Regions from separate parts of the Lelliottia sp. CFBP8978 genome, predicted to be linked through region 2. Evidence: predicted binding sites of a transcription regulator. Region 2 holds the regulator's gene; each other region holds the start of a gene.

What was found. Region 2 encodes CRP, which controls carbon source genes, mostly activating them, when cyclic AMP is high. Its sites were predicted from a motif close to ATGTGANNNNNNTCACAT; they were not measured.
Positions count from the first base shown of each region.
Region 1: the regulator CRP is predicted to act here: its motif matches at 2,714-2,731, upstream of SOM82_RS00595 (PTS mannitol transporter subunit IICBA).
Region 3: the regulator CRP is predicted to act here: its motif matches at 4,828-4,845, upstream of SOM82_RS02370 (glycine dehydrogenase).
Region 4: the regulator CRP is predicted to act here: its motif matches at 3,238-3,255, upstream of rbsD (D-ribose pyranase).

Region 1 covers NZ_CM188253.1:126,726-134,111, reverse strand. The annotation lists gene SOM82_RS00610 (glutathione S-transferase) at 95-703, opposite strand; gene SOM82_RS00605 (HlyD family secretion protein) at 766-1,902, opposite strand; gene SOM82_RS00600 (DUF3302 domain-containing protein) at 1,905-2,261, opposite strand; gene SOM82_RS00595 (PTS mannitol transporter subunit IICBA) at 2,917-4,827, shown strand; gene mtlD (mannitol-1-phosphate 5-dehydrogenase) at 4,974-6,122, shown strand; gene mtlR (mannitol operon repressor MtlR) at 6,119-6,709, shown strand; gene SOM82_RS00580 (YibL family ribosome-associated protein) at 6,768-7,130, shown strand.
Region 2 covers NZ_CM188253.1:4,040,564-4,047,949, reverse strand. The annotation lists gene pabA (aminodeoxychorismate synthase component 2) at 1-217, shown strand, start outside; gene argD (bifunctional acetylornithine/succinyldiaminopimelate transaminase) at 304-1,524, shown strand; gene SOM82_RS19085 (YccS/YhfK family putative transporter) at 1,578-3,665, opposite strand; gene crp (cAMP-activated global transcriptional regulator CRP) at 3,723-4,355, opposite strand; gene SOM82_RS19075 (OsmC family protein) at 4,666-5,070, shown strand; gene SOM82_RS19070 (phosphoribulokinase) at 5,136-6,005, opposite strand; gene SOM82_RS19065 (YheU family protein) at 6,036-6,254, opposite strand; gene SOM82_RS19060 (hydrolase) at 6,251-7,273, opposite strand.
Region 3 covers NZ_CM188253.1:504,648-512,033, forward strand. The annotation lists gene fbp (class 1 fructose-bisphosphatase) at 1-174, opposite strand, end outside; gene mpl (UDP-N-acetylmuramate:L-alanyl-gamma-D-glutamyl-meso-diaminopimelate ligase) at 374-1,747, shown strand; gene yjgA (ribosome biogenesis factor YjgA) at 2,123-2,674, opposite strand; gene pmbA (metalloprotease PmbA) at 2,769-4,121, shown strand; gene cybC (cytochrome b562) at 4,228-4,614, shown strand; gene SOM82_RS02370 (glycine dehydrogenase) at 4,946-5,284, shown strand; gene SOM82_RS02375 (SFCGS family glycine-rich protein) at 5,296-5,658, shown strand; gene SOM82_RS02380 (DUF4312 family protein) at 5,661-5,960, shown strand; gene SOM82_RS02385 (DUF4311 domain-containing protein) at 5,983-6,759, shown strand; gene SOM82_RS02390 (DUF4310 family protein) at 6,773-7,386, shown strand, end outside.
Region 4 covers NZ_CM188253.1:4,451,035-4,458,420, forward strand. The annotation lists gene rbsB (ribose ABC transporter substrate-binding protein RbsB) at 1-224, opposite strand, end outside; gene rbsC (ribose ABC transporter permease) at 252-1,217, opposite strand; gene rbsA (ribose ABC transporter ATP-binding protein RbsA) at 1,222-2,727, opposite strand; gene rbsD (D-ribose pyranase) at 2,735-3,154, opposite strand; gene kup (low affinity potassium transporter Kup) at 3,384-5,252, opposite strand; gene ravA (ATPase RavA) at 5,475-6,971, shown strand; gene viaA (ATPase RavA stimulator ViaA) at 6,965-7,386, shown strand, end outside.

The DNA.
Region 1 (7,386 bases), 580 kb from region 2:
CTGGCGGTTGGATATCTTCCCCCCTCCCGACGGGAGAGGGAGTCACATGCTGTGGGATTGTACAACTAACAGAAAGGAAGTGTTATAACCCGCATCAAGCCTTTGGCGGTTCAGTGCGGGCAAAGCTTTCGCGCTGGAAGAGGGTCCCGGCGAGCTTCACCAACAGCGGCCGCTCCACGCACCAGCCGGGTGAGACGCGACGAAAATTGAGATAGCCGATCGCGCAGGCGATAGCGATAGTCGCCAGATTTAAGGTATCGGTTTGCAGTTTGCCGTCGCGCAAAAGTTGTTCGCAACTGTCGAGGCTGCGACTAATTTTCTCACGCTGGCGCAACAGCTCGGCTTCAGATTGCTGCGCAGCCGGACGCGCTTGCTCGCGCACAGATGTCAGCGCCGCATCCATAATGCCATCCGCTAACGCCTCAATTTGCTTCACCGCCAGCGCCGCTTTGGGCTCACGCGGCATCATCGCCGGGGCAATCCCCAGCAGTTCGATATACTCGGCAATAATCGGTGAATCAAACCAGCACTCACCCTCATCAGTGACCAGCGCCGGGACTTTGCCCAGGGGGTTGTACTGCGCCACACCATTTTCAGCCTGATACGGTTGTTCGTTCACAAATTCAAATGTGATGCCTTTTTCCAGCAGGAGAATCGAAATTTTACGCACAAATGGGCTGGTGTAGCTGCCGATGAGTTTCATTGCCTGATCCTTTACGCCAACAAAAGTGTAAGTATGGATCAGGCAACAAAAAAAGCAGAAGGTTAATGGTCGAGATAAAGGTAATGCATCCAGCTGGTCATTCGCAGCAGCACTTTACGCATCACCGAGACGTGAGCGAAATGGTCGGAATAGACCGCGACCTGGGCATAAATGCCGTCCGGTAACGCGTCAACGTCTGCGTTTGGGTCCAGATCGATTGTCGCCAGCACGCCGTCTGTCCCCGGAACCACCGACAGCGATTGCAACGAACCTTGCGCCTGATACGAGCCACCGGGCACCACGGGCAAAATAGTGCTCAACTTGCCGTGGAAGACTTGTCCGGGCAGAGCATTAAACACCACTTCGGCGTCGTCGCCTGGCTTTAAACGCAACAGAGAGTTCTGGCGGAACTGCGCCACAATCTGGCGTTTCTGTTCGGGAATAAACACCATGACCGGGCGCAATGGGAGCGCGGCAGCATAGGTCCCCGGGCGAATCAGCACCTGGGTAACGTAACCATCGCTTGGGGCGCGGACCACCGTTTGATCGAGATTGTACGTTGCCTCTGTCAGCTGCGCTCGCAGGCTGGCAATCTGCGACTGCTCGCCATTCACCATGCTGTCCAACTGGCTCTTGATCTGCGCCTGATCGGCGATGGAGGCTTTGACCATCGCATCCTGCGCCAGATAGTTTTGCCGTGCGTTATCAATATCGCTTTCGGAGAACGGATTCACCTTCGCCCGGCTCCCTTTCAAGTAGCGCTGGAAATCCTTATACAGCCGATCGCGTTCGGCAGCGACGCGGGTGGTATTCGCTTCCGCTTCTGAAAGTTGCCCTTTCATCACATCAATATTAAAAGTCGCGGTCACCAAATCAGCGTGCAATCTGTTCACTCTGGCCTGATAACGAGTCGGGTCAATTTTAAATAACACGTCACCTTTTTTAATGAGCTGGTTATTTTTATCGGTGACTTCGCTAACGACTCCGGTAACCTGTGGCGTAATCGGAATAGAAATAACCGCTTTTTGTGCCGTAAAGGTATAAGGGTGGTTATAGTTCATTAACAAAATAAGTCCGGCCACAATGAACACGCCCCCTAATGCGGCGGTGGCAAGTGTCCACTGATTGACCGGAATACGAAATATTTTAAAAACTGCCCACGCCAGGGCCACATAGGTCAAAATAATTAACAGATCCATGATTAGCGCTCCGGCCTGTTTTTATCTGCGGGTGTTGTCGCAGCGGCAAGCCGCTTTTCAAGATCGGCAACACGTTGAGAAAGCGCGTCTATATTGGGTTGTTCCCCTGGCTGCACGACATGGTTTTGCATGCCCCAGCCGCGTTCCGGCTGGTATAACGTCGCCCAAATCCATAAGAATGGCCAGATGATATGCAGCGTAAAAAGGCTCACCCAGCCCGCGGTATGAATCGCATCGGCATGGGGATGATTGCGCTTCTTTGCGATCAGATAAGGGATATCATGGATGGCTATGATTCCATAGAAAATGACCAGAAAAACGAAAATCAATACGCCCAGCGCAAAATAGTTAAGAAACATATTTGCCTCACTAAAACATCTTCAACTATTTAAATAAAATGATAAGCAACCAAATTAATATAATGAGTAACAATAGCATCAAAATATATAATCCGGAGCCGGGAAGTATTGTTTCTATAATACCTGCACGCAAGTTTAATAGCGTGACAAAATATATCATGAATAATAATAGACTTAAGTTTACATTAGCAGATTAACTCGTATTAAGCATTATCGCCATAACACTAAGGGATGACGTTCTGATGAAAGTGATAAGGAACAGGTTACAGCCTGGCTGAAATGAGAAAGCAGAATATGCCGATGATCACACCTGGAGAATTCTGCCTTAAAATTTATTGTGAAGACGATCACAAAGCACCAACAAATCCGACCCATCAAAACGTGATTCCAGTCACATTTAAGCGTCAATAAGGACTGATTTAGCCGCGCTGTATTTTTTTTAGACGCCATTTTTGTGATCAGAATCACTTCATTTTTATCCTCACCCCCTACATTTACGTGATTGAGATCACACAAATTTTCGCTGTCTGGACAGTTGAACGATTCAGTGCCAGATTTCACACCATCAGAACAGGGCTCGGCTACCTCTGCCGCCGCACATTAACGATAAACCTCGGGCCGCAAGCCTCAGTGTAAACATAAGAAGGGGTGTTTTATGTCATCCGATATCAAGATCAAAGTGCAAAGCTTTGGTCGCTTCCTGAGCAACATGGTGATGCCAAATATCGGCGCGTTTATCGCGTGGGGTATTATCACCGCGTTATTTATTCCGACAGGGTGGTTGCCGAACGAAACGCTGGCGAAACTCGTTGGCCCAATGATTACGTATCTCCTGCCATTGCTCATCGGTTATACCGGTGGTCGCCTGGTGGGCGGAGACCGCGGCGGCGTGGTCGGGGCAATCACCACCATGGGTGTGATTGTCGGTGCGGATATGCCGATGTTCCTCGGCGCAATGATTGCCGGTCCTTTGGGCGGCTGGGCAATTAAACGTTTTGACGTCTGGGTTGATGGCAAGATCAAATCCGGCTTCGAAATGCTGGTGAACAACTTCTCCGCTGGCATCATCGGTATGATCCTGGCGATTCTGGCGTTCCTCGGCATTGGTCCTGCGGTCGAAGTGCTGTCCAAAGTGCTGGCGGCTGGCGTTAACTTCATGGTGGCGCACGACATGCTGCCGCTGGCGTCTATCTTTGTTGAACCGGCGAAAATCCTGTTCCTCAACAACGCCATTAACCACGGTATCTTCTCACCGCTGGGTATTCAGCAGTCTCATGATCTCGGCAAGTCTATCTTCTTCCTGATTGAAGCGAACCCGGGTCCGGGTATGGGCGTTCTGCTGGCGTATATGTTCTTCGGTCGCGGCAGTGCTAAGCAGTCTGCTGGCGGTGCGGCTATCATCCACTTCCTGGGTGGTATCCACGAAATTTACTTCCCGTATGTTCTGATGAATCCACGTCTGATCCTGGCCGTTATCCTCGGCGGTATGACTGGCGTGTTCACTCTGAGCGTGCTGGGCGGTGGTCTGGTTTCACCGGCTTCCCCTGGTTCCATCCTTGCTGTTCTGGCGATGACGCCAAAAGGCGCGTACTTCGCCAACATCGCAGCCATCTGTGCGGCAATGGCGGTCTCCTTCGTTGTCTCCGCTATCCTGCTGAAAACCAGCAAAGTGAAAGAAGAAGACGACATCGAAGCCGCGACCCGTCGTATGCATGACATGAAAGCCGAATCCAAAGGCGCGGTAACTCCGCTGTCAGCGGGCGATGTGTCTAACGACCTGAGCCACGTGCGTAAAATCATCGTCGCATGCGATGCCGGTATGGGTTCAAGCGCAATGGGTGCTGGCGTGCTGCGTAAAAAAGTTCAGGACGCGGGCCTGAGCCATATCTCCGTCACCAACAGTGCTATCAATAGCCTGCCGCCGGATGTTGACCTGGTCATCACGCACCGCGATCTGACAGAACGAGCGATGCGTCAGGTTCCACAGGCACAGCATATTTCGCTGACCAACTTCCTCGACAGCGGCCTGTACACCAGTCTGACCGAGCGTCTGATTGCTGCTCAGCGCCACACTGAGAACGAAGTGAAAGTCCGTGACAGCCTGAAAGACAGTTTCGATGCGAACGACAGCCACCTGTTCAGACTGGGTGCGGAAAACATCTTCCTTGGCCGTACCGCGAACCACAAAGAAGAAGCGATTCGTTTTGCCGGCGAGCAACTGGTGAAAGGCGGTTACGTTGAGCCTGAATATGTTGATGCCATGCTGGAACGTGAGAAACTGACCCCAACCTACCTGGGCGAATCCATTGCGGTTCCGCACGGGACCGTGGAAGCCAAAGATCGCGTTCTCAAAACCGGTGTTGTGTTCTGTCAGTATCCAGACGGCGTTCGCTTCGGTGAAGAAGAAGACGATATCGCCCGACTGGTGATTGGTATCGCCGCTCGCAACAATGAGCACATTCAGGTGATTACCAGCCTGACCAACGCGCTGGATGATGAATCGGTCATTGAGCGCCTGGCGCAGACCACCAGCGTAGAAGAAGTGCTGGCCCTGCTGAACAAGTAACGTTCGCCCTCGCCCCTGCCTCTCCCACAGGAGAGGAAATAAAACAGGGGTGCGGTCTATTCCCTCTCCCTTTGGGAGAGGGTTAGGGTGAGGGAAATGCCTCACCCCAGCCCTCTCGGGTAAAAACATTGATGAAGGTTAATACTATGAAAGCATTACATTTTGGCGCAGGTAATATCGGTCGTGGCTTTATCGGCAAACTGCTGGCAGACGCGGGCATTACGCTGACATTCGCCGATGTGAATCAAGTGGTGCTCGACGCCCTGAATGCCCGTCATAGCTATCAGGTTCACGTGGTGGGCGAAAACGAGCTGGTTGAAACCGTCTCGGGTGTGAATGCCGTCAGCAGCATTGGCGACGACGTTATTGACCTGATTGCGAGCGTCGATCTGGTGACCACCGCTGTAGGACCTGTGGTGCTTGAGCGCATCGCGCCTGCCGTGGCAAAAGGCCTGGCAAAACGTAAAGCACAGGGCATCACGACGCCGCTGAATATTATCGCCTGTGAAAACATGGTGCGCGGCACTACGCAGCTGAAAGGCCACGTTCTGGCTGCCGTCGCCGACGAAGATAAAGCCTGGGTCGAAGAGCACGTTGGTTTTGTGGATTCCGCCGTGGACCGTATCGTCCCACCGTCAGAATCAGCCACTAACGATCCGCTGGAAGTCACGGTTGAAACCTTTAGTGAGTGGATTGTCGATAAAACGCAGTTCAAGGGCGCTCTGCCAACCATCCCGGGTATGGAGTTAACCGATAACCTGATGGCATTTGTCGAACGCAAACTCTTCACGCTGAACACCGGGCATGCTATAACCGCGTACCTCGGAAAATTGGCCGGTCATCAGACCATTCGTGATGCGATTCTCGATGAGAAAATCCGCGCGGTGGTAAAAGGTGCAATGGAAGAGAGTGGCGCGGTTCTGATCAAACGCTACGGTTTTGATGCCGAAAAACATGCGGCATACATTCAGAAAATCCTCGGTCGTTTTGAAAACCCGTATCTGAAAGATGACGTTGAGCGCGTTGGCCGTCAGCCACTGCGTAAACTGAGCGCGGGCGACCGACTGATTAAACCGCTGCTGGGTACGCTGGAATACGGCCTGCCACACGCTAACCTGGTCAAAGGGATCGCCGCCGCTATGCATTATCGCAGCGAGCAGGATCCGCAGGCGCTGGAGCTGGCTGAGCTTATCGACGGCAAAGGTCCACAGGCCGCGCTGGCAGAAATATCGGGCCTTGAGGCCAACAGTGATGTGGTTGTGGAGGCGGTTAACGCATATAACGCAACCAAATGATTCAGGATCAGGCGCAGGTCATCCTGCGCCCGAACGACAGATTGTCAGATATGCAGGCAATAATGGAACAAACCCAGGCCTTTGAAAATCGTGTGCTTGAGCGTCTGAATGCTGGCAAAACCGTACGAAGTTTCCTGATTGCCGCCGTGGAGTTACTGACCGAGGCGGTGAACATTCTGGTACTTCAGGTGTTCCGCAAAGACGACTACGCGGTAAAATATGCTGTAGAACCGTTACTGGACGGCGACGGACCGCTGGGCGATTTATCGGTTCGCCTGAAGCTGATTTATGGCCTCGGCGTACTCAGTCGGCCTGAATACGAGGATGCAGAGCTGTTGATGGCGCTGCGCGAAGAGTTGAATCACGACGGTAATGAGTACGCTTTTACCGACGATGAAATTCTCGGACCCTTCGGCGAATTACACTGCGTATCCGCCCTGCCGCCGGCGCCTCATTTTGAGAACAGCGATCCTGAACTCTATGCGATGCAAAAGCTTCGTTATCAACAGGTTGTGCGTTCTACGATGGTCCTTTCCCTGACTGAGCTGATTTCCCGAATCAGCTTAAAAAAAGCGTTTCAGAAGTAAGCCTGCGCACATTGGTGTATCCTTCCCTGTAATTCCCCTGTTTTTAGAGCTATATGTGATGAAAGAAGTCGAAAAGAACGAAATTAAACGCCTGAGCGACCGTCTGGATCTGATCCGCCACCAGCAGGCTGAACTGTCGCTGGTTGAGTCCGCGGAGAAGTACGCTGAACTTGAAAAAGAGATCGCGACGCTGGAAACCGAAATCGAGCGCCTGCGTGAAGTGAAAGGCCAAAAGCTGAGTAAAGAAGCGCAAAAGCTGATGAACATGCCGCATCGCCGTGCCATTACCAAAAAAGAACAGGCCGATATGGGCAAGCTGAAGAAAAGCGTGCGCGGCCTGGTCGTTGTCCACCCGATGACGGAACTGGGTCGTGAAATGGGTCTGAAAGAGATGACCGGTTTTTCGAAGACCGCGTTCTGATTTTCATCCCCATGCCCCTCACCCCGACCCTCTCCCCATAGGGGAGAGGGAGAAAAAACTTCTCCGTGCGCTCCCCCTCCCCATAGGGGCGAGGGAGAAAAGACTTCTCCGTGTGCTCCCCTCTCTCCTATGGGGCGAGGCAGAAAAGACTTCTCCGTGCGCTCTCCTCTCCCCATAGGGCGAGGGAGAAAAGACTCTCCGTGCGCTCCCCCTCCCCATAGGGCGAGGCAGAAAAAACTTCTCCGTGCGCTCTCCT
Region 2 (7,386 bases):
TGGCCTGAATAATCCTCTTACCGTTACGCGTTATCACTCGCTGGTTATCGATCCGCCCACGTTGCCTGAGTGCTTTGAGGTTACCGCCTGGAGCGACACCCGGGAGATCATGGGCATTCGCCATCGCGAATGGGATCTCGAAGGGGTGCAGTTCCACCCGGAGAGCATACTGAGCGAACAGGGCCACCAGCTTCTCGCCAATTTCGTCAATCGCTGAATTTTTATTGCCTTGTTGTGATTTTTTATGCATATTTTGTGATTATATTCTCACTAAAAATGTGACATAAAATGGATGGGCATGACATGGCAACTGAGCAATCTGCAATTACACGCGCAACATTCGACGAAGTGATCCTGCCAATTTATGCACCGGCGGAGTTTATCCCGGTTAAAGGCAAAGGTAGCCGGGTATGGGATCAGCAGGGCAAAGAGTACGTGGATTTTGCGGGCGGTATTGCAGTGACGGCGCTGGGGCATTGCCATCCTGCCCTGGTCGACGCGCTAAAAACCCAGGGCGAAACGTTGTGGCATACCAGCAACGTATTTACCAATGAACCGGCGCTGCGTCTGGGCCGCAAGATGATCGACGCGACGTTTGCCGAGCGCGTGCTGTTTATGAACTCCGGCACCGAAGCCAACGAAACCGCCTTCAAACTGGCGCGCTATTACGCATCCACTCGCCACAGCCCCTATAAAAGCAAAATTATCGCGTTCCACAATGCGTTCCACGGCCGTTCGCTGTTCACGGTCTCCGTGGGTGGGCAGCCGAAATACTCTGACGGTTTCGGCCCGAAACCGGCCGATATTATCCATGTGCCATTTAACGATCTGCATGCCGTAAAAGCCGTGATGGACGATCACACCTGCGCGGTAGTGGTGGAGCCGATCCAGGGTGAGGGCGGCGTAACCGCCGCAACGCCAGAGTTCCTGAAAGGCCTGCGCGCGCTGTGCGATGCGCATCAGGCGCTGCTGGTGTTTGATGAGGTGCAAAGTGGAATGGGGCGTACCGGCGATCTGTTTGCGTATATGCACTATGGTGTAACGCCGGATATTCTGACCAGTGCGAAAGCCCTGGGCGGCGGTTTCCCGGTGAGCGCCGTACTGACGACGCAAGAGATCGCATCAGCCTTCCACGTCGGCTCTCACGGTTCCACTTATGGCGGCAACCCGCTGGCGTGCGCGATTGCCGGAGCGGCGTTCGATATTATCAACACCCCGGAAGTGCTGAACGGCGTCAACGCGAAGCGCGAGCAGTTTGTGCAGCATCTTCAGAAGATCGACGCACAGTACGACGTGTTCAGCGATATTCGCGGCATGGGACTGTTAGTCGGTGCGGAACTGAAGCCGCAGTATAAAGGCCGCGCGCGTGACTTCCTCCATGCGGCTGCGCACGAAGGGGTGATGGTACTGAATGCCGGCCCAGATGTAATGCGCTTTGCGCCGTCGCTGGTGGTGGAAGAGCAGGATATCGAAGCCGGGATGACGCGTTTTGCCAGTGCGGTGAAGAAGATCGTTCAGGGCTAATGGAGTCGCCAGGTAGCGGCTTGGTTTTGTCCCGGAATACGGAGCCGCAAAACTTACGACGCCTTACGGCGCATAATCCGCGTCAGCCAAATGCCGTGATGCGGGCGCTGACGCCATGCGACCGACGAAATGGTGTGCATGGTGTTCAGATGTCCCAGAACGCGCTGTAAATGCTGTTCCAGCGTGCTCATAGGGCCCCAGGTGAGCGTTTCCGGTGCTTCAAGAATGTTAGAGTCTCCGGATTCCCCCGGCGCGTCATACTCCAGACGCTGCTGGCATCGCTGCAGCGCAATTTCACACGACTGCAAATAGCGCTGCGCCAGGTCCGGCGTCAGCATCGCATGCTCGCGTGCCAGCGTGGTCATGGCATTGATATGCTCGACGATAAACTGGCTATGGGTGACCCACAGCTTCATATCCGCCAGATAATGGGAATTAAAGCCCGGCTCCTGCATCGCCTGATTGAGGGAGTTAAACAGCGCGTTATGGGCCTGATTGACCTTCATGCGCTGATAGGCCAGCGGGGAAGGCTGCGGATCGTCGCTCAGAATAAGGCGAATCGCCTGCTGATCGGCCTCCAGCGCATCGTGCGCATTCTGTCGCAACAGCCCACTCTGCCACTGGGGCCACAGCCAGACCATGCCGCCAAAGGCGATCAGACAGCCAATCAACGTATCCACCAGTCGCGCGACAATATACTGTTCGCCGTTCAGCGTGAGCAATTGCAGGGTATACACCGCCGTGACGGTAAATCCGACCATCGCCCAGCCGTAGTTTTTGCGGATAATCAGATAACCCACGAGGGTGATCACCAGCATTCCTGCCAGGGCGAAGCCGTCCGGTACGTGGAAGTGCAGCGTTATGCCAGCAATCACCAGTCCTGCGACCGTGCCCGCTGCCCGGTGCAGGATCCGCACGCGGGTGGCGCCGTAGCCATTTTGCGTGACAAACAGCACCGTCATTAAAATCCAGTAGGGTTTCGGTAGATGCAGCGCCATGCCCATCAGGCTGGCAATGCTGAGCATTACGCTGATCCGCGCCGCATTGCGCAGGGCCGAGGATTTCAGGGACAAATAGCTTTTTAACGCTGGCAGCAACGGCAGGCGTTTTTGCTTATCGGCCATCAGGTCGCGGGAATAGAGGGGGCGCTGGGTGCGGAGCACGCGCGCGATGCGGCTAAAGTGCCAGGCGCAGAACTGCCCGACCGGATTGTCCGGATGCTGACGTGCGATTTTCTCCAGCGCGCCCAGCTGTTTTTCCATCGTAAAGCGCGTGGGGTAGCGGTGGTACAGAATATCGTCAGCCAGTACCCGCAGGCGCGCGGCGACCGTTTGCGCATTCCAGCGGATCACCGCTTCGGCGTGGCTGCGCTCCACCAGTTTTTGCACCTCGGCAGGATAATGCAGGCTGACGGAAATATGCTCCTGAAGATCCAGCCCGACCTGAAACGTGCGCAGCAGCCGCTTGTATTCATGATTCTTATTGGCGGCCAGCATATGGAGCTGCTGGTAGCACTGGCTAATCAGATCCACCACCTTTTGCTGGCGAGTGAGCAGCGGCGGCAGCGACTTTTCCGGATCGGTATGTTGCGTCAGCAAGGTGTATTTTGCTTCGCAATACTCCGCGAGCTGGACGTACAGCAGGCTCAGGGATTCGCGTAAGGGCTGTTCGCGCCACATCCAGAACCAGAACCAGTTGAACAATCCGTACCACAACGTGCCGAGGGCATAGATCAGCAGCGGCTCCCAGATGGGCATATTTCCGGCAAGGCTAAGGGTGAAAATCGCGGCGATGAGCGATGCGGGCAGCAGGCGCGCATGAAGCGAACTGATCTCCGCGGTGACGCCGAGCGTCATCGCCAGCACGGTTAAAATCAGCGGCAGAGGAATGTCGCGGGCAAGTAAGAGCTGCACGGCGAGGCTGCAACCGGCAAACAAACTGCCGCCAATAATCAGACGTTTGAAAAAGCGCTTATGCGGGGTGTCCAGACCGGCGATGTTACAGCAGGCAGGCACGAGAGAGAACAGCAGACCATGTTGCAGTTGGCCGAGAATCAGACCGACAGCCACGGGGAGACATAACACCAGCGTTTGCCGAAGTGCGTAGTTAACTTCCGGGTGATAAATCAGCCTGCGCCACATGGTTGCCAGAGACAAAAACGGCGTGACACCTTGCGATGGCACGCCGTCTGACCGGAATTAACGCGTTCCGTAAACCACGATAGTTTTACCGTGGGCGGAGATCAGATTCTGATCTTCCAGCATTTTCAGGATACGGCCAACGGTCTCACGAGAACACCCGACGATCTGACCAATTTCCTGACGGGTAATTTTAATTTGCATACCGTCCGGGTGGGTCATGGCGTCAGGCTGTTTCGCCAGGTTCAGCAATGTCTGTGCGATGCGGCCTGTCACGTCCAGGAAGGCAAGGTTACCCACTTTCTCGGAAGTGACCTGCAGGCGGCGAGCCATCTGCGAAGAAAGACGCATCAGAATATCCGGATTCACCTGGATCAACTGACGGAATTTCTTGTAGGAGATTTCGGCGACTTCACACGCGGTTTTTGCACGTACCCAGGCGCTACGTTCCTGGCCTTCTTCAAACAGGCCCAGTTCACCGATGAAATCACCCTGGTTCAGATAAGAAAGGATCATTTCTTTCCCTTCTTCATCCTTAATCAGCACTGCCACCGAGCCTTTGACGATGTAATACAACGTTTCCGCTTTTTCACCCTGGTGAATCAGCGTGCTCTTCGATGGGTACTTATGAATGTGGCAATGAGACAAGAACCATTCGAGAGTCGGGTCTGTTTGCGGTTTGCCAAGCACCATGCGCTGTTATCCTCTGTTATAAGCTGTCACCAGAGTCATAAATCGCATCCTGACTCTGGGGTTGCAATCGAATTCTTCCCCGTACCTGGGAATGCGGCTGTCATTTTGTTTCGCAGCCAGTAATGTTTGATGTCCTCTGCATACATGTGTAACGTCAATGTATTACTGTAGCATCCAGAGTGTTTTAGCATAGCTTTCGCCGCGTGTCTCCTGGTGTCTCGCTTCAGCATGACGCAGGTCGTCTTCCGTTGCGAGAATTGTAACGCGCGCGTAATCTGTTCGGAAAATTGCAACGTCGGAGTTAATGAATATGCAAGCGCGTGTGAAATGGGTTGAAGGTTTAACGTTCCTCGGTGAATCCGCTTCCGGACACCAGATTTTGATGGATGGTAACTCCGGTGATAAAGCGCCAAGCCCGATGGAAGTTGTGCTGATGGCCGCCGGCGGCTGTAGCGCAATCGACGTGGTTTCGATTCTGCAAAAGGGTCGCCATGAGGTGACGGACTGCGAAGTGAAGCTGACCTCCGAGCGTCGCGAAGAGGCCCCGCGCCTGTTCACGCATATCAATTTGCACTTTATCGTGACCGGGAAAGATCTGAAGGATGCGGCGGTTTCCCGCGCGGTCGATCTCTCTGCCGAGAAGTACTGCTCTGTGGCGTTAATGCTGGAAAAAGCGGTGAAAATCACGCATTCGTATGATGTGATCGAAGGCTGACTGATGGGGCATCGTGCGCACCGATGCCCTCATCGTGACCCTCTGCACGGGGAGAGGGAATAGGGTTACTCGATCTTCTTGCCTTCCATCAGTCGCTGCACCAGCGGCATCATAATCAGCTCCATCGCCAGACCCATCTTCCCGCCCGGGACCACCAATGTATTGATGTGGGAAATAAATGAGCCCTGCAGCATCGCCAGCAGCCAGGGGTAATCAATGTCTTCCAGATTGCGGAAGTGGATCACCACAAAACTCTCGTCCAGTGACGGAATGGTTTTTGCTGCGAACGGGTTTGAGGTGTCCACCGTCGGAACGCGCTGGAAGTTGATGTGGGTTCGTGAAAACTGTGGTGTCAGATAGTTGATGTAATCTTCCATTGAGCGCACGACAGAATCCATCACCGCTTCACGGGAATGGCCGCGTTCGCTCATGTCACGGGTCAGCTTCTGGATCCACTCCAGATTGACAATCGGCACCACGCCCACCAGCAGATCAACATGGCGCGCCACGTCATGCTGGGGTGTCACTACGCCGCCATGCAATCCTTCGTAGAACAGGACATCGGTGGGTTCCGGCAGCGGCTGCCACGGCGTAAACGTACCCGGAACCTGGTTCCATGGGACGGCTTCATCGTAGGTATGCAGATACTTGCGCGACTGACCTTTACCGGTGTGGCCGTAATCAATAAAGGTTTGTTCCAGCAGGCCGAAATCGTTCGCATCAGGGCCGAAATAGCTGATGTGCTTCCCTGAATCGCGGGCCTTGCGAATCGCCATATCCATTTCCGGACGGGTATAGCGGTGAAAGCTGTCACCTTCAACTTCGGCAGCATGCAAATTGAGTTGGGCGAAGATCTTGCGAAAAGCGAGGCTGGTGGTGGTGGTTCCCGCACCACTTGAACCCGTAACGGCAATAACCGGATGTCTGGCGGACATAGCAACTCCCTGACTGGAAAGATGGAACAATCAACCGCGAAACTGATTGCGCGGCATGATGTTGACGGTTTCGTGCAGTTCAGACCACACCAGCAACACCTCGCCACTTTGTAGCTGCCGTTTTACATCGGCGACCTTTTGCTCAAGCGAACGTTCATGTTCACCATAATCGGTGCCCTCGCGTAATACAAAGCTTTCAATCAGGCTATCCAGCGTTTCGGGAGCCAGATCCTGCCAGGGAATCATCATTTTTTGCCTTCCAGGTAGGGGGTTAACCAGTCGGGGATCCGCGCTTCCAGCCACATTTTTGGCCGTCGTAATGTGCCGCTGATAAAGCCGACATGGCCGCCATGCTCAGTCAGTTGATACTGTACGTTGGCGGGCAGATGTTCCGGCGCCGGAATGGAGTGATGATCCATAAACGGATCGTCTTTGGCATGGATGATCAGCGTCGGTTTGGTGATCTGATTCAGCAACGGCATGGCGCTACACTGACGATAGTAATCTATCGCGTCGGCAAAGCCGTGGATCTTCGACGTAATCAGATCGTCGAATTCACGCAGACGGCGCATACGCTTCAGCTGTTGCAGGCTAATTGGCAGCGTGTCCGGATAGGCTTTGAGCTTACGCGCCGCATTGGCTTTGAGCAAATTCAGCAGGTAGCGCTGATAGACCCGTGAAAACCCCTTTTCCATATGGTAACTGCACTGCTCAAGCATAAAGGGCGCAGAGACAATCACCGCCGCATCCAGCGGGATATCGTCACTCTCTTTTGCCAGCAGGCAGGCAAGCATGTTGCCCCCCAGCGAATAGCCGACGGCAGCCGTTGGCGCGGGGCCAAAACTGTCGGCCAGCCAGCGTAAAAACCAGGTCCCGTCTTCGGTTTCGCCGGAGTGGTAAATCCGTTTCTGGCGATTGGGCTCGCCGCTGCATCCGCGAAAATGCATCACCACGCCGAGCCAGCCGCGCTGTTTTGTCGCATGGATCAAGCCGTGGGCGTAGGGGCTGTGCAGACTCCCTTCCAGACCATGAAACACCACCAGACGCGGTTTATGCTTCGCCTGTTCAGGATCTTCGCTCCAGGCCAGATCGACAAAATCGCCGTCAGGCAAATCGAGGCGCTGCCAGTGAGGGGTAAACTGCAATCGACGACGAAGCAGCCTCGGCAGCATGGTTTGCAGGTGCGGGTTAGCCACACCGCGCATAGGAACAAATGCAGTGCTTTCGTCACTCGCGATGTCGAAGTCAGATGGGATGATGTGAGTCATAACGATGCGATATTCATTCTTGTCAGCCGTTTACTATACCTGCCGAAGTGTACTCTGTTTAAGAAAAACGAGGGGTGTTTACCTCTGATTCAGCCCTTTCTGTCTCGTCTAGC
Region 3 (7,386 bases), 960 kb from region 2:
CTGAACGTTTTCGGCACCGCTGGCACCCAGGATATCGACCAGACCGGCCTTATTGATATCGCGGTGGATGATCTTCGCACCGAGCTTTATTGCCGACAGCAAAGCAGTGAGCTCACCGGTAGCATGAGAGAACTCATGCTGCTTTTCGACAATAAATTCACCTAACGTTTTCATAACACTTTCCCTGAATCGTATGTTGAGTAAAGCGATCGTATGTTCACTAAAACGACTAAAGCCCAACAATCTTAACAAACATTCAAATATTAGCGCAGAGGTGAATCGCGCCAGCAAAATACGGATTTACCTGAAATGCGTTTCTCTGCGGCTGACATGTGAGTAAAATGTGCGCCACACAGAAGAGGGATAGTGACGTATGCGCATTCATATATTGGGGATTTGTGGCACTTTCATGGGCGGACTGGCGATGCTGGCGCGCTCTTTGGGCCATGAAGTGACAGGTTCGGACGCCAATGTTTATCCGCCGATGAGCACCTTGCTTGAGAAGCAAGGTATTGATCTCATTCAGGGATATGACGTCAGCCAGCTCGACTCACAGCCGGATCTGGTGATCATTGGCAACGCCATGACCCGGGGGAATCCGTGTGTCGAAGCCGTGCTGGAGCGCAACATTCCTTTCATGTCCGGTCCGCAGTGGCTGCATGATTTCATTCTCCGCGATCGTTGGGTCGTTGCGGTGGCCGGTACGCACGGTAAAACCACTACCGCCGGAATGGCGACCTGGATTCTTGAAGCCTGCGGCTACAAGCCCGGCTTTGTCATCGGTGGTGTGCCGGGGAATTTCGAGGTCTCCGCGCGTCTGGGCGATAGCCCATTCTTTGTGATTGAAGCCGATGAGTACGACTGCGCGTTCTTCGATAAGCGCTCTAAATTTGTGCATTACTGCCCGCGCACGCTGATCCTCAACAACCTTGAGTTCGATCACGCGGACATCTTTGACGATCTGAAGGCCATTCAGAAACAGTTCCACCATCTGGTGCGTATCGTGCCGGGCCAGGGCCGTATCATTTATCCTGAGAATGACATCAACCTGAAGCAGACGATGGCGATGGGCTGCTGGAGCGAACAGGAGCTGGTGGGTGAGCAGGGTCACTGGCAGGCGAAGAAGCTGACCACCGATGCGTCCGAGTGGGAAGTGTGGCTGGACGGCGAGAAAGTCGGCGAAGTGAAGTGGGAACTGGTCGGCGAACATAACATGCACAATGGCCTGATGGCGATTGCTGCGGCGCGTCATGTCGGTGTACTGCCAGCTGATGCGGCAAACGCGCTGTGTTCCTTCATCAACGCCCGTCGTCGTCTTGAGCTGCGCGGCGAAGCCAACGGCGTCACCGTGTACGACGATTTTGCCCATCATCCGACGGCCATTCTGGCAACGCTTGCGGCATTACGCGGTAAAGTGGGTGGAACAGCGCGCATTCTGGCCGTGCTGGAACCTCGCTCGAACACCATGAAAATGGGGATCTGTAAAGACGATCTGGCCCCTTCTTTGGGTCGCGCCGATGAAGTCTTCTTGCTGCAACCACAGCATATTCCGTGGCAGGTGGCCGAAGTTGCCGAGGCGTGTATTCAGCCCGCGCACTGGCATGCTGACGTCGATACGCTGGCGGAGATGATCGTCAAAACGGCACAGCCGGGCGATCACATTCTGGTGATGAGTAACGGTGGTTTTGGTGGGATTCATCAGAAACTGCTGGATGGTCTGGCGAAGAAAGCGGAAGCCGCTGAGTAACGATTGCCCCTCACCCCGACCCTCTCCCCAAAGGGGCGAGGGGGAAAACCGCACCGGCTAGCCTCCTCACCCCAAGGGATGAGGGGGAAAACTTCACCGGCCAGTCCCTTATCTCCAGAGGGGCGAGGGGAAAATCGCACCGGCCGTCCCTTTATCCCCAAGGGACGAGGGAGGAAAACCGCACCGGCCAGCCCCTTATCCCCAGAGGTATGAGGGGAAAACCGCACCGGCCAGTCCCTTATCCCCAGAGGGATGAGGAGGAAAACCGCATCGGCCAGTCTCCTCTCCCCAGAGGTATGAGGAGAAAACTGCACCGGCCAATCCCCTCTCCCCTCTGGGGAGAGGGTTAGGGTGAGGGGACAAGCGCTCTGAATCTTAACCTTCGTTTTCAGCCAGTTCGCGCAGATACTGGAAAATCAGACGCGCAGATTTCGGCGGCTTATTCCCTTCTTTCTCTTTCTTCGCGTTACGGATAAGCGAACGCAACTGCTGGCGGTCGGCATCTGGCCACAGATTCAACACTTCTGCGACCGCTTCATCGCCTTGATCAACCAGACGATCGCGGATCTGCTCAAGCTTATGGAACAGCGCAACCTGCTGGTTGTGGCGGTTTTTCAGCTTATCCAGCGCCTGGCGAATGGGTTCTACGTCACGCTGGCGCAGCATTTTACCGATCAGCTGAAGCTGGCGGCGGCGGCCTTCTTTTTTGATTCGTTGGGCCAGTTCAATGGCACCGCGCAGATCCGGGTCGAGCGGGAGTTTATCCAGCGCGTTCTTACCCAGCTCTACCATTTCCGCACCAAGTTGTTTTAACTCTTCGGCGTCACGTTTAATTTCACTTTTACTGACCCAGATGATTTCATCATCTTCGTCTTCGATGTCATCACCGGGAACGTCGTCGAGCCAGTCGTCGGGCTGCTTAGTCATGTCAGGCTCCTTAAAAAAGAGGCTAATGTTACCAGTTAAGACGCGCACTGAAAAACGGTTCTCTGTTAGACTTCAGATAACTATCTCTTACAGTATGGCATTTGCGATGAAAGTAACCTCACAAGTTGAAGCGCAGCGTAAGATTCTCGAAGAAGCGGTATCCACAGCACTGATGCTGGCTTCAGGTCAATCCGATGGTGCGGAAGTAGCCGTGAGTAAAACCACGGGCATTGGCGTCAGTACCCGTTTTGGTGAAGTGGAAAACGTTGAATTTAACAGTGACGGCGCGCTGGGGATTACGGTTTATCACCAGAATCGCAAGGGGAGCGCCTCCTCGACCGATCTCAGCCCGGACGCGATTGCCCGTACCGTGCAGGCGGCGCTGGATATTGCGCGCTACACTTCGCCTGATCCTTACGCAGGTGTGGCGGAGAAAGAACTGCTGGCGTTCGACGCCCCCGATCTGGATCTGTTCCATCCTGCCGATATTTCACCAGACCAGGCGATCGAGCTGGCGGCACGCGCTGAACAAGCCTCTTTGAAAGCGGATAAGCGCATCACCAACACCGAAGGTGGCAGCTTTAACAGCCACTACGGCATCAAAGTCTTCGGCAACAGCCACGGCATGCTGCAGGGCTACTGCTCCACGCGCCACTCTCTTTCCAGCTGTGTGATTGCCGAAGAGAACGGCGACATGGAGCGCGATTACGCCTATACCATTGGTCGTGCGATGGAAGATTTGCAGTCGCCTGAGTGGGTCGGTGAAGAGTGTGCGAAGCGCACGCTTTCCCGTTTATCGCCGCGCAAACTCTCCACCATGAAAGCCCCGGTGATTTTTGCCAATGAAGTGGCAACCGGTCTTTTTGGCCATCTGGTGGGAGCGATTGCCGGTGGGGCGGTGTACCGTAAATCAACGTTCCTGCTCGATGCCCTCGGCACGCAGATCCTGCCGGAGTGGCTGACCATCGAAGAGCATCCTCACCTGTTGAAAGGCCTGGCCTCCACGCCGTTCGACAGCGAAGGGGTACGCACGGAGCGTCGCGATATTATTAAAGACGGCGTGCTGACTCAGTGGCTGCTGACCAACTACTCCGCGCGCAAACTGGGGCTGAAAAGCACCGGTCACGCGGGCGGGATCCACAACTGGCGCATTGAAGGTCAGGGCCTGAGCTTTGAGCAGATGCTGAAGCAAATGGGCACCGGGCTGGTCGTGACCGAGCTGATGGGTCAGGGCGTGAGCGGTATCACCGGCGATTACTCTCGCGGTGCGGCGGGCTTCTGGGTCGAAAATGGCGAAATTCAGTATCCGGTGAGCGAGATCACCATCGCCGGAAATCTAAAAGATATGTGGCGCAATATCGTGACGGTTGGTAACGATATTGAAACGCGCAGCAATATACAGTGTGGTTCAGTGCTGTTGCCGGAGATGAAAATCGCCGGTCAGTAATACCCGTCATACTTCAGGCGACAGGGCCAGGCGCAGCGCCTTGTCCCGTCGCCCGAATGACTGAGGGTATTGCGCTTATTGTTAATAATAAAAAAGGAAGTGAGCAATGCGTAAACATCTGTTAGCGATCGTCGCAGCTTCAACGCTGATTCTTGGTTCTTCTGCGTTTGCCGCCGATCTTGAAGACGATATGGATACCCTCAGTACCAATCTGAAGGTGGTGCAAAAAACGGATAATGCGGCAGAGATGAAAGACGCATTGACCAAAATGCGCACCGCCGCGCTGGATGCGCAAAAAGCCACGCCGCCTAAGCTGGAAAACAGCGCGGCGGACAGCGCAGAGATGAAAGACTATCGCCACGGTTTTGACGTGCTGGTCGGCCAGATTGACGGCGCGCTGAAGCTTGCCAACGAAGGTAAAGTGAAAGAGGCGCAGGCAGCGGCCGATGAGTTCGTGACGACGCGCAACGCCTACCACAAAAAGTATCGCTAACCGACGCGCTGCTTCTTATCAGTACCCCGCGGGGGAGTCATGCACTTCCTCGCGATCCTCTGAAGTTGGTCATCGGTATAAGTAAACCTTATCCACATCACAATTTTGCCCATCCGCTGATAAACATTTCCGCTTGGGTTTCTGATAGTTGACCGCCGAATAGCGTGATATTCATCACGCAAAGACAGTCGATAATTCATATTCAACGCATTTATGTGGCACAGATCACTGGCGCCGCTCTCCTTTCCACTTCGAAGTGGAAAACAACTCGCTACAAACATTTAACCTCCAGCGTTAGTTTTATCCCAGAGCCATTAACGGGGTAAGACGAGTGATTAACGGAGCGGTAATGAACGACGTTGGGGAACAGGCAGCCAAAACTGAACAGCTTGCCGATACCATGTTAAAGCAGGTGTTTGCCCTGCTCAGCCATCACAACATTCTCCCCAATGACGTACAGGTACAAATGCTGACTTCGCACGTTCGCGCGATGGCGCACCGGTCGGTGACCGGCGAGCCGCTGCCGGAGGTAGAAGCCGACCTGTTCGACGAAATTTCTGCAGATTCGATGCGGCTTGCCCGCGAAGTGGTCGCTCAGTTTGGCAATCTTCCTGATGAAGAGGCCTGGCTGCTCTCCGTTCACTTTGAAGTCGCGAAAGACAACCTTTAAGGAGCAACACCATGGAACAAATTACAGTCGTGATTGGCGATCGTCTGGGCAAAGGCCAGAAAGTGGCTATCGGCGTTGAAAAAGCAGGCGGACGTGCGGTGGTCGTACCGGGCGTGGCAGCAGACATGAAACTGGGCGACGTAATGAAAGCGGAAAACGCCACCTTCGGGATCTCCTTCTGCGGCAGCGGTGGCGCAGGTGCTATCACCGCGCAAACCAAATATGGCTACAAAGCCAAATACGGCATGCGTTCAGTGGAAGAGGGCGTCACCGCCATTAACGAAGGCTGCAACGTGCTGGGCTTTGGCTTTATGGACAAAGAAGAGCTGGGTGAGCGTCTGGTGCAGGCGTGGCAGAAGAAGCACGGCGCCTGAATATGAAAGAACACTTCACCACCACGGTGAGAGTCAAAGGCAAAGGCGAGATGAAACCCCGCGCCTTTGCTGACGCACTCAACCACGTTCAGGCCGCGGTGATGAACGCATCGCCGCATATCTTACTGCGTATTGAGCCACAGGATGTGCAGGTTGTTCAGGCGCAAGAAGCGGTGCGTAAAGAAGCCTTTCTGTACTTCTTTTTGCGCCGGGAAAGACGCACCTACAGCGTGGAGCTGGATGTGACCGTCAACGTGACCGCCATCAATCTCGACAAGGTGGACTTTGTCACGCAACGCTGATTCTTACTAATAGGGCAGACTAATGTTCCTGATAATTTTAATAAAATCGCTCATCATCGGCGGCCTGGTTGGCGTCGGCGTAGGCGCCGGGGCTGCACGCATGTTTCATGCGCCTACCACACAGGGTATGGGCGCGTTTCGTACGTTAGGGGAACTGAACTCCTGCGAAGGGGACCCTGCTTCCCACTTCTCTTTTGGATTAGGCTTCTTCTTCAACGCCTGGGCATCGTCGGTGGCGGCGGGGGCATTCACCCAGGACGTTGACCATCGCATCATTCCTAACTGGGGCGCGGCAGCGCTGATGTTAAAAAACCGCAACGTCGGCGAAACGCTGCACAATCCTAAGCGCATGGCGATTGCCTGCGGCATCATCGGCATGTTCGTGGTCACCTTCCTGAATCTCACCGCGTCGTCCGTTCCGGCGGCTCTTCAGGTGACTGCCGTTAAGGTGCTGGTTCCGGCGGCAAACCTGCTGGTCAATACCGTGATGCCAGTGATTTTCTGGCTGGCAGCCATTGATGCGGGCAAAAAGTCCGGCTTCTGGGCGACCGTGTTTGGCGGCGCAGCGCAGCTGATCATGGGCAACGCCGTACCGGGTCTGGTGCTCGGCATTCTGATCGGTAAAGGCGTAGAAGAGAGCGGCTGGAACCACGTCACCAAAGTGATGATGGTGGCTATCGTGCTGCTGTTCGTGTTGAGCGGCTTCTTCCGCGGCTTTGACATGAAGATGATCGAATCCTTCCACCTCACCGTGCCGAACTGGCTCGAACTCATCCACAGCTCGCTCAGCGGCAAATAACAGGAGCCTCTAAATGGAACAGAATAAAGGTTTTTGGTATGCCGACTGGTCGTTCCCGATCTTCGTTGGCCTGCTCTCGTCCGGCGTTTTTGCCGGGACGCACATGTACTACCTGTACGGCATCGGCGCATTTAACGAAGTGGCGTTCGTCGCCATGCTGAAAGCGGGAATGGATACCGGCGTTTATGGCGCGGTGGCGGCCTTCGGTGCGAGCTTCCTGTTTGCCCGCATCATTGAAGGATCGCTGGTGGGGATTCTGGACATTGGCGGCGCGATCCAGACCGGCGTAGGGCTGGGCGTTCCGGCGCTACTGCTGGGCGCTGGCTTTGTCTTCCCGGTGGCGAACTTTATTGCTTCCCTGATCACCGGGCTAGTGATTGGTCTGGCGATTGGCTATCTGATCATTCTGGCGCGTAAATTCACCATCAATCAGAGCGACTCCACCTATGGCGCGGACGTGATGATGGGCGCGGGTAACGCGTCCGGGCGCTTCCTCGGCCCGTTGATTATCCTCAGCGCGATGACCGCTTCTATTCCGATTGGTATCGGCTCGCTGGTGGGCGCACTGCTGTTTTACCTGTGGCAGAAGCCGATTACCGGTGGCGCGATCCTCGGTGCCATGATTTT
Region 4 (7,386 bases), 410 kb from region 2:
ACGTTGGCCAGCTCTTTCGCCGGGTTGTTCTGTGAATCCAGTACCACCAGGTTATAGCCCAGTTTGTCTGCTTCTTTCTGCGCACCATCTTTCAGGGAGACGAAGAACGGGTTATTCAGCGTAGAGATCACCAGCGCGATGGTATCTTTCGCCATTGCGTTAGCACTCACCGTTGCGCTCAGCGCCACAGCAGAAACCAGAGTAGCCAGTTTTTTCATGTTCATATCAGAGATGTCCTGTAGTGTCGTCAGTTACTGTTTTTTGTTGTCTACCAGAACCGCCAGCAAAATGACCACCGCTTTGACGATCATCTGGTAATAGGAGGAAACACCTAATAAATTCAATCCATTATTCAGGAAGCCGAGAATCAGTGCGCCAATCAACGTCCCGACAATGCGGCCTTTACCGCCGGCAAGGCTTGTACCACCCAGCACGACCGCCGCAATCGCATCCAGCTCATACCCTGTACCCGCCGTGGGTTGCGCAGAGGAGAGACGCGCCACTTCGATAATACCCGCCAGCGATGCCAGCAGACCACACAGGGAATACACGATAATTTTGACTTTATTCACACTGATGCCAGAAAGACGCGTCGCCGCTTCGTTACCGCCCAGCGCATAAATATAACGACCCAGACGCGTGTGATGCAGCATGTACCACGCAGCCAGGAAAACAATTCCCATAATCCACACCGGCGTCGGAATGCCCAGAGGGCGGCCGATACCAAACCAGCCAAACAGATCGGCATTGTCGGTAAAGCCGGTATTGACGGGGCTTCCGTTGGTGTACACCATCGTGACACCGCGCAGCAGCAGCATCATAACCAAAGTAGCAATAAACGCCTGTACCCGACCTTTCGCCACAATCATCCCGGTAACAGCGCCAATGGCCGCCCCTAATGCCAGGGCGGCGGCAATAGCCACCAGCGCATTGACTTCTATCCCTACAATCGAAGCCGCCACCGCGCCGGTGAGTGCCAGCAGGGAACCCACGGACAGATCGATTCCCGACGTCAGGATCACCAGCGTCATCCCCACCGCCATAATGGCGTTGACGGACGTTTGCTGAAGGATATTGAACAGGTTATTGACGGTAAAAAAGTTCGGGCTCATGGTAGACACAATCGCGATCAGCACCAGCAGTGCGATCAGCGATTTTTGTTCTAACAGCCATGCCTTAGTGAAATAGCGGCGACCAGAAACAGCCTGGGTAGTCATCTTCTTACTCCTGATTCACGCGATTAAGCTTGCCCACAGCGGCAGCCATCAGAACTTCCTGGGTGGCCTGCTCGCGAGTGAATTCACCGCCGAGATGCCCTTCATGCATAACCATAATGCGATCGCTCATACCTAACACTTCTGGCATCTCGGATGAAACCAGAATGATGCTCAGACCGTCAGCCTTGAACTGGTTGATCAGCTGATAAATCTCTTTCTTTGCACCAACGTCAACGCCACGAGTTGGTTCATCGAGGATAAGCACTTTTGGGCGCGTCATCAGGCCACGGGCAATCGCCACTTTCTGCTGATTCCCCCCCGACAGCAGGCCGATAGCCTGTTCCATTGATGGCGTTTTCACATTAAACAGACGGATAAAATCACTCACCGCCTGCTGTTCATCTTTATGTTTTAAGCCGCCGCCGCTGCGGCTGAAATAGCGCAGAGCGGTGAGTGACATATTCTCTTTAACCGACATGCCCAGCACTAAGCCGTCGCGTTTACGGTCTTCGGAGATATAAACAATGCCATTCGCCAGCCCATCCTGTGGAGAACGGGTAACTACTTCATGTCCGTCGAGAGTGACGTAACCGCTGCTGCGCGGCAGTGCGCCGTAGAGGACTTTCATCAGCTCAGTACGCCCGGCCCCCATCAGCCCGGCCACGCCAAGGATTTCGCCCTGACGCAGCGTGAAGGAGACATCGTTTACGCCCGGCCCACACAGATTGTCGACTTTCAGGCGGACCGCGCCCGGCGTTTTGTCGAGACGCGGATATTGTTCTTCCAGCTTACGCCCCACCATCATCTCAATCAGCGAATCTTCGGTCAGCGAGGAGACTTCGCGCTCGGCAATGAATTGCCCGTCGCGGAAAACCGTCACGTCATCGCAAATCTCGAAGATCTCTTTCATGCGGTGGGAAATATAGACGATCCCGCGCCCCTGGGATTTCAGCTCGCGGATCACGCGGAACAGGGATTCCGTTTCGGTATCAGTCAGGGCGTCGGTCGGTTCATCCATAATGATGACTTTCGACTCAAAGCTCAGCACTTTGGCGATTTCGACCATCTGCTGATCGCCGATAGACAAGTCGCCCACCAGACGATCGCTCTTGAAGCGCAAATTGAGCTTCACCAGCAGTTTGTCCGCCTCGGCATACATCTGTTTCCAGTCGATTTTGCCAAAACGGTTAACGAATTCACGGCCCAGGAAGATGTTTTCCGCGATGGAAAGCTGCGGGATGAGATTCAATTCCTGATGGATAATGCCGATCCCGGCCTCCTGAGAGGATTTAGGTCCGGTGAAGGTGGTTTCTTTCCCCAGCCAGAGCAGCGAACCAGCATCACGTGCATAGATACCGGTCAGCACTTTCATCATCGTGGATTTACCGGCACCGTTTTCGCCCACCAGCGCCATAACGCGCCCGGAGTAAACGTTTAACGCTGCACCGGAGAGGGCTTTTACGCCCGGGAACGATTTATCGATCCCTTTGAGTTGCAATAATGCGTCCATGATGGCCTCAGAACGTGACGCCAGCACAGAGAATGATATTCGCATACGGGGAACACTCCCCGCTGCGAATCACCGCCTGACTGTCTGCGGTTTGTCGTTTGAACTGTTCATGCGTGGTGTAACGAATTTCTATGGTGTTTCCCTGGTGTTGTTGCAGTTGCTCGATATGAGTGAGCAACGTTTCGTGGAGTTGCGGATTATGTTGTTTGATTTCCGACGCGAGAATGGCCGTCTCAACCTGCATCTCCGCTGTCACCACATCCAGTACCTGCATAAACGAGGGCACACCCTGCGTTAACGCCATATCAATACGGGTTGTGCTGCGCGGAACCGGTAAGCCTGCATCGCAAACCACCAGCGTATCGGTATGCCCAAGACGGGAAATAACCGATGAGATTTCAGAATTGAGTACCGTGCCTTTCTTCATTTTCTTGCTCCACTAGCGAAACGTTTCGCTAACAACAAGTGTAGTCGCAAGAGTGGTCAGAAAACCATCATGAAGTAACAGAATTGTGATCAACATCGAAACGTTTCGCTAAGTGAAATGCGGAGGGGAAATAAATGCAAAACGGTAACCAGAGGGTTACCGTTTTTTATGATTGCGCCCTCTCCCTGTGGGAGAGGGTTGGGGTGAGGGCATCAGGCCGAACGGAGGCTTAAATCTCGACCTGCGTCCCCAGTTCAATCACGCGGTTAGGTGGGATTTCAAACTGATCGGGAGCGCGCAGGGCGTTGCGCTGCAGGATAAGATACAGCTTGCCACGCAGGCGCAGATACCACGGGCGTTTGCCGACAATCAGCGACTCATGGGACATAAAGAACGACGTCTCCATCATTCGGCAACTCAGCCCTTCCAGACCGCAGCGATGGAAGACCTCTTCGACGTTCGGCGTTTCGCGCCAGCCATAGCTCGCGACCACGCGCCAGAATGTCGGAGACAGCTGTTCAATCTGCACACGACGTACGTTATGTACATACGGCGCATCTTCGGTTCGCAGTGTTAGCAGAATGACTCGCTCATGCAGCACCTTGTTGTGCTTTAGGTTATGCATTAACGCAAACGGAATGACATTCAGCGCGCGGGACATATAAACCGCCGTACCCGGTACACGAACCGGCGGGGATTTTTCCAGAGACGCGATCATCGCTTCCAGAGAATTCCCGTGCTCATGCATGCGACGCAGCAGGCGGAAACGTTCGCTTTTCCAGGTTGTCATGACCACAAACATCAACAGACCTAACGTCAGCGGCAGCCAGCCGCCAGAGACAATTTTGTCCAGGTTCGCAGAGAACAACGGCACATCAATACACAGGAAGCCAACCAGAATCAGTGCAACCAGGAATTTGTTCCAGTGCCAGTTTCGGTAAGCCACGGTAGTGGAGAGAATCGACGTCAGCACCATGGTTCCCGTGACCGCGATACCATACGCCGCGGCCAGATTGCTGGAGTGTTCAAAGCTGACAATCACAATCACCACGGCAAAGTAGAGCAACCAGTTAATGAATGGAATGTAGATCTGACCGGACTCCATCTCAGAGGTATGAATAATTCGCATCGGAGACAGATAACCCAGACGCACCGCCTGACGCGTGAGAGAGAACACACCTGAGATAACCGCCTGAGAAGCGATAACGGTCGCCAGCGTGGCGAGGATCAGCATCGGTACCAGCGCCCAGTCAGGTGCCAGCAGGAAGAAAGGGTTCTTAATCGCTTCAGGATTTTTCAGCAGCAGCGCACCCTGACCAAAGTAATTTAGCACCAGAGACGGCAGCACAACAGAGAACCATGCCAGACGAATCGGCAGCTTACCGAAGTGGCCCATATCTGCGTACAGCGCTTCCACACCGGTAATCGACAGCACGACAGCGCCGAGCGCGACAAACGACACGGTTTTGTATTCGAGGAAGAAGTGGACCGCCCACATTGGGTTCAGCGCCTGCAGCACTTCCGGGTTGGAAAGAATACCGCGCAGCCCGAGCGCCGCCAGGATCAGGAACCAGGCCAGCATAATCGGCGCAAACAGCTTACCCACCAGCCCAGTGCCATGTTTCTGAATCATAAACAGCAGGGTAAGGACAATAATGGCGAGTGGAACAACCCAGGTCTCAAGCTGCGGCGCGATAATCTCAAGCCCCTCGATCGCCGAGAGGACCGAAATCGCAGGCGTTATCACCACTTCTCCATAGAAGAAACTGCCCCCGATCAACCCGATAATCACCAGGAACGAGGTCATTTTGGCCGATGTATTGCGCCCGGCAAGGGACATTAACGTCAGGATCCCACCTTCACCGGCGTTATCTGCACGCATGACGAAAGAGAGATACTTTACGGAGACGACAAGGATCAGCAGCCAGAAGATGAGTGACAAAAAGCCAAAAACGGCGTCACGCTCAACACCAAAACCAAACTGACCGGACAGACATTCGCGAAGCGTGTAAAGCGGGCTGGTGCCGATATCACCGTACACAACCCCGATTGCCGCAAGCGTTATTGCGCTTAATGATTGCTTCTTATCAGTGCTCATAGACTTGTCTTTTCGCTATATAACAAATGTGTGCTTAGTCCCTTGGCGCACAAAAAGGCGCACAGTATGCACGATTAATCGCAAGATCGTACCCCTAAATGCAACCGCATTAATGTAGCGCAAAGAAAATAGCGCCACACTTCAGCCTATTACCAGCCCATGCTGAAACGTCTATACTCGCATCAATTAGCTGCAACGCCGCCGAAAGGACGCAAACCTATTATGGCTCACTCACATCTATTAGCAGAAAGAATTTCCCGCCTTAGCAGCGCGCTGGAAAAAGGACTTTTCGAACGAAGTCATGCCATCAGGCTCTGTTTGCTCGCTGCGCTCAGTGGTGAAAGTGTGTTCCTCCTGGGACCGCCCGGCATTGCCAAAAGCCTGATTGCCCGCCGACTGAAATTTGCCTTTCAGAATGCACGCGCTTTTGAATATTTGATGACTCGTTTCTCGACACCTGAAGAGGTGTTCGGCCCCCTCTCCATTCAGGCGTTAAAAGATGAAGGTCGCTATCAGCGTCTGACGGCGGGCTATCTTCCCGAGGCAGAAATCGTCTTTCTGGATGAGATCTGGAAAGCCGGGCCTGCCATCCTGAACACCCTGCTCACCGCCATCAACGAACGTCGTTTTCGTAACGGCGCTTATGAAGAAAAAATTCCGATGCGTCTGCTGGTCGCGGCATCTAACGAACTGCCGGAGGCGGACAGCAGTCTCGAAGCACTCTATGATCGAATGCTGATTCGCCTGTGGCTGGATAAAGTGCAGGATAAGTCCAACTTCCGCTCCCTGCTGATCAGCCAGCAGGATGAAAACGAAAACCCGGTATCGCCTTCGTTGCAGGTGACGGATGAAGAGTATCAGCAATGGCAGATCGATATCGGGAAAGTGAAACTGCCTGACGCCGTATTTGAACTGATCTACATGCTGCGCCAACAGCTGGATTTACTGCCTTCTGCACCTTATGTCTCTGACCGCCGCTGGAAAAAGGCCATTCGCCTTTTGCAGGCCAGCGCACTGTTCAGCGGACGGGAATCCGTCGCGCCCATCGATCTTATCCTGCTAAAAGATTGTCTGTGGCACGATGGCGAAGGGATGAATCTGATGCAGCAGCAGCTGGACATATTGATGACCGGGCACGCCTGGGGGCAGCAGGCGATGCTCAACCAGCTGGGTGCGATTACCCAGCGCCGCATCCAGCTCCAGCAGCAGCAAAGTGATAAAACGGCGCTGAAGGTGAGCCGTCTCGGCGGCATGTTCTCGCGCAAACCGCACTATGAACTCCCCGCCGGGATGACTGAAAGCTCTTTGACGCTGTTGCTGCAGCAGCCGTTGAAACTCCACGATATGCAGGTTGTTCACATTACCGTTGAGCGCGAAGCGCTGGCACAGTGGCTGGACAAGAGTGGCGAAATCCGCGGGAAATTAAACGGAACGGGCTTTGCTCAAATACTGAATCTGGAAGTGGACACCAGTTTGCACCTGGTGATCCGCGATGTGAGTTTGCAAGGTTCTCGCCTCGCGCTACCGGGGACCGCCTCGGACAACGTTCCGGAAGAAATTAAACAGCAACTCGACGCGCTGGATAATGAATGGCATCAGCAGCATACGCGCTTCAGCGAGCAGCAAAAATGCCTCTTTATTCATAGCGACTGGCTAGGCCGAATTGAAGCCAGCCTGCAGGATGTCAGCGCGCAGATCAAACAGGCGCGTCAATGCTGACGCTGGATACGCTCAACGTCATGCTGGCGGTCGGGGAAGAAGGGTTGATCGAAGAGGTCCTTCTGACCTTACTGGCCTCTCCCCAGCTGGCAGCATTCTTTGAAAAGTTTCCGCGCATTAAAAAAGCCGTCACCGACGATTTACCGCGCTGGCGCGACACGCTTCGTCAACGGCTTAGAGAGACGGAAGTTCCGCCGGAACTGACCGAAGAGGTGGCGTGTTATCAGCAATGCCAGCGGCTTTCCACCCCTCAGTTTATCGTCCAGCTCCCGCAGATCCTGACGCTACTCGATAAAGTACATTCTCCTTACGCTTCCCAGGCCCGCAAGCTGGTATCGGACAACGCCACTTTTACTCCTGCGCTGCACACCCTGTTCTTACAGCGCTGGCGGCTGAGTCTGGTGGTACAAACCAC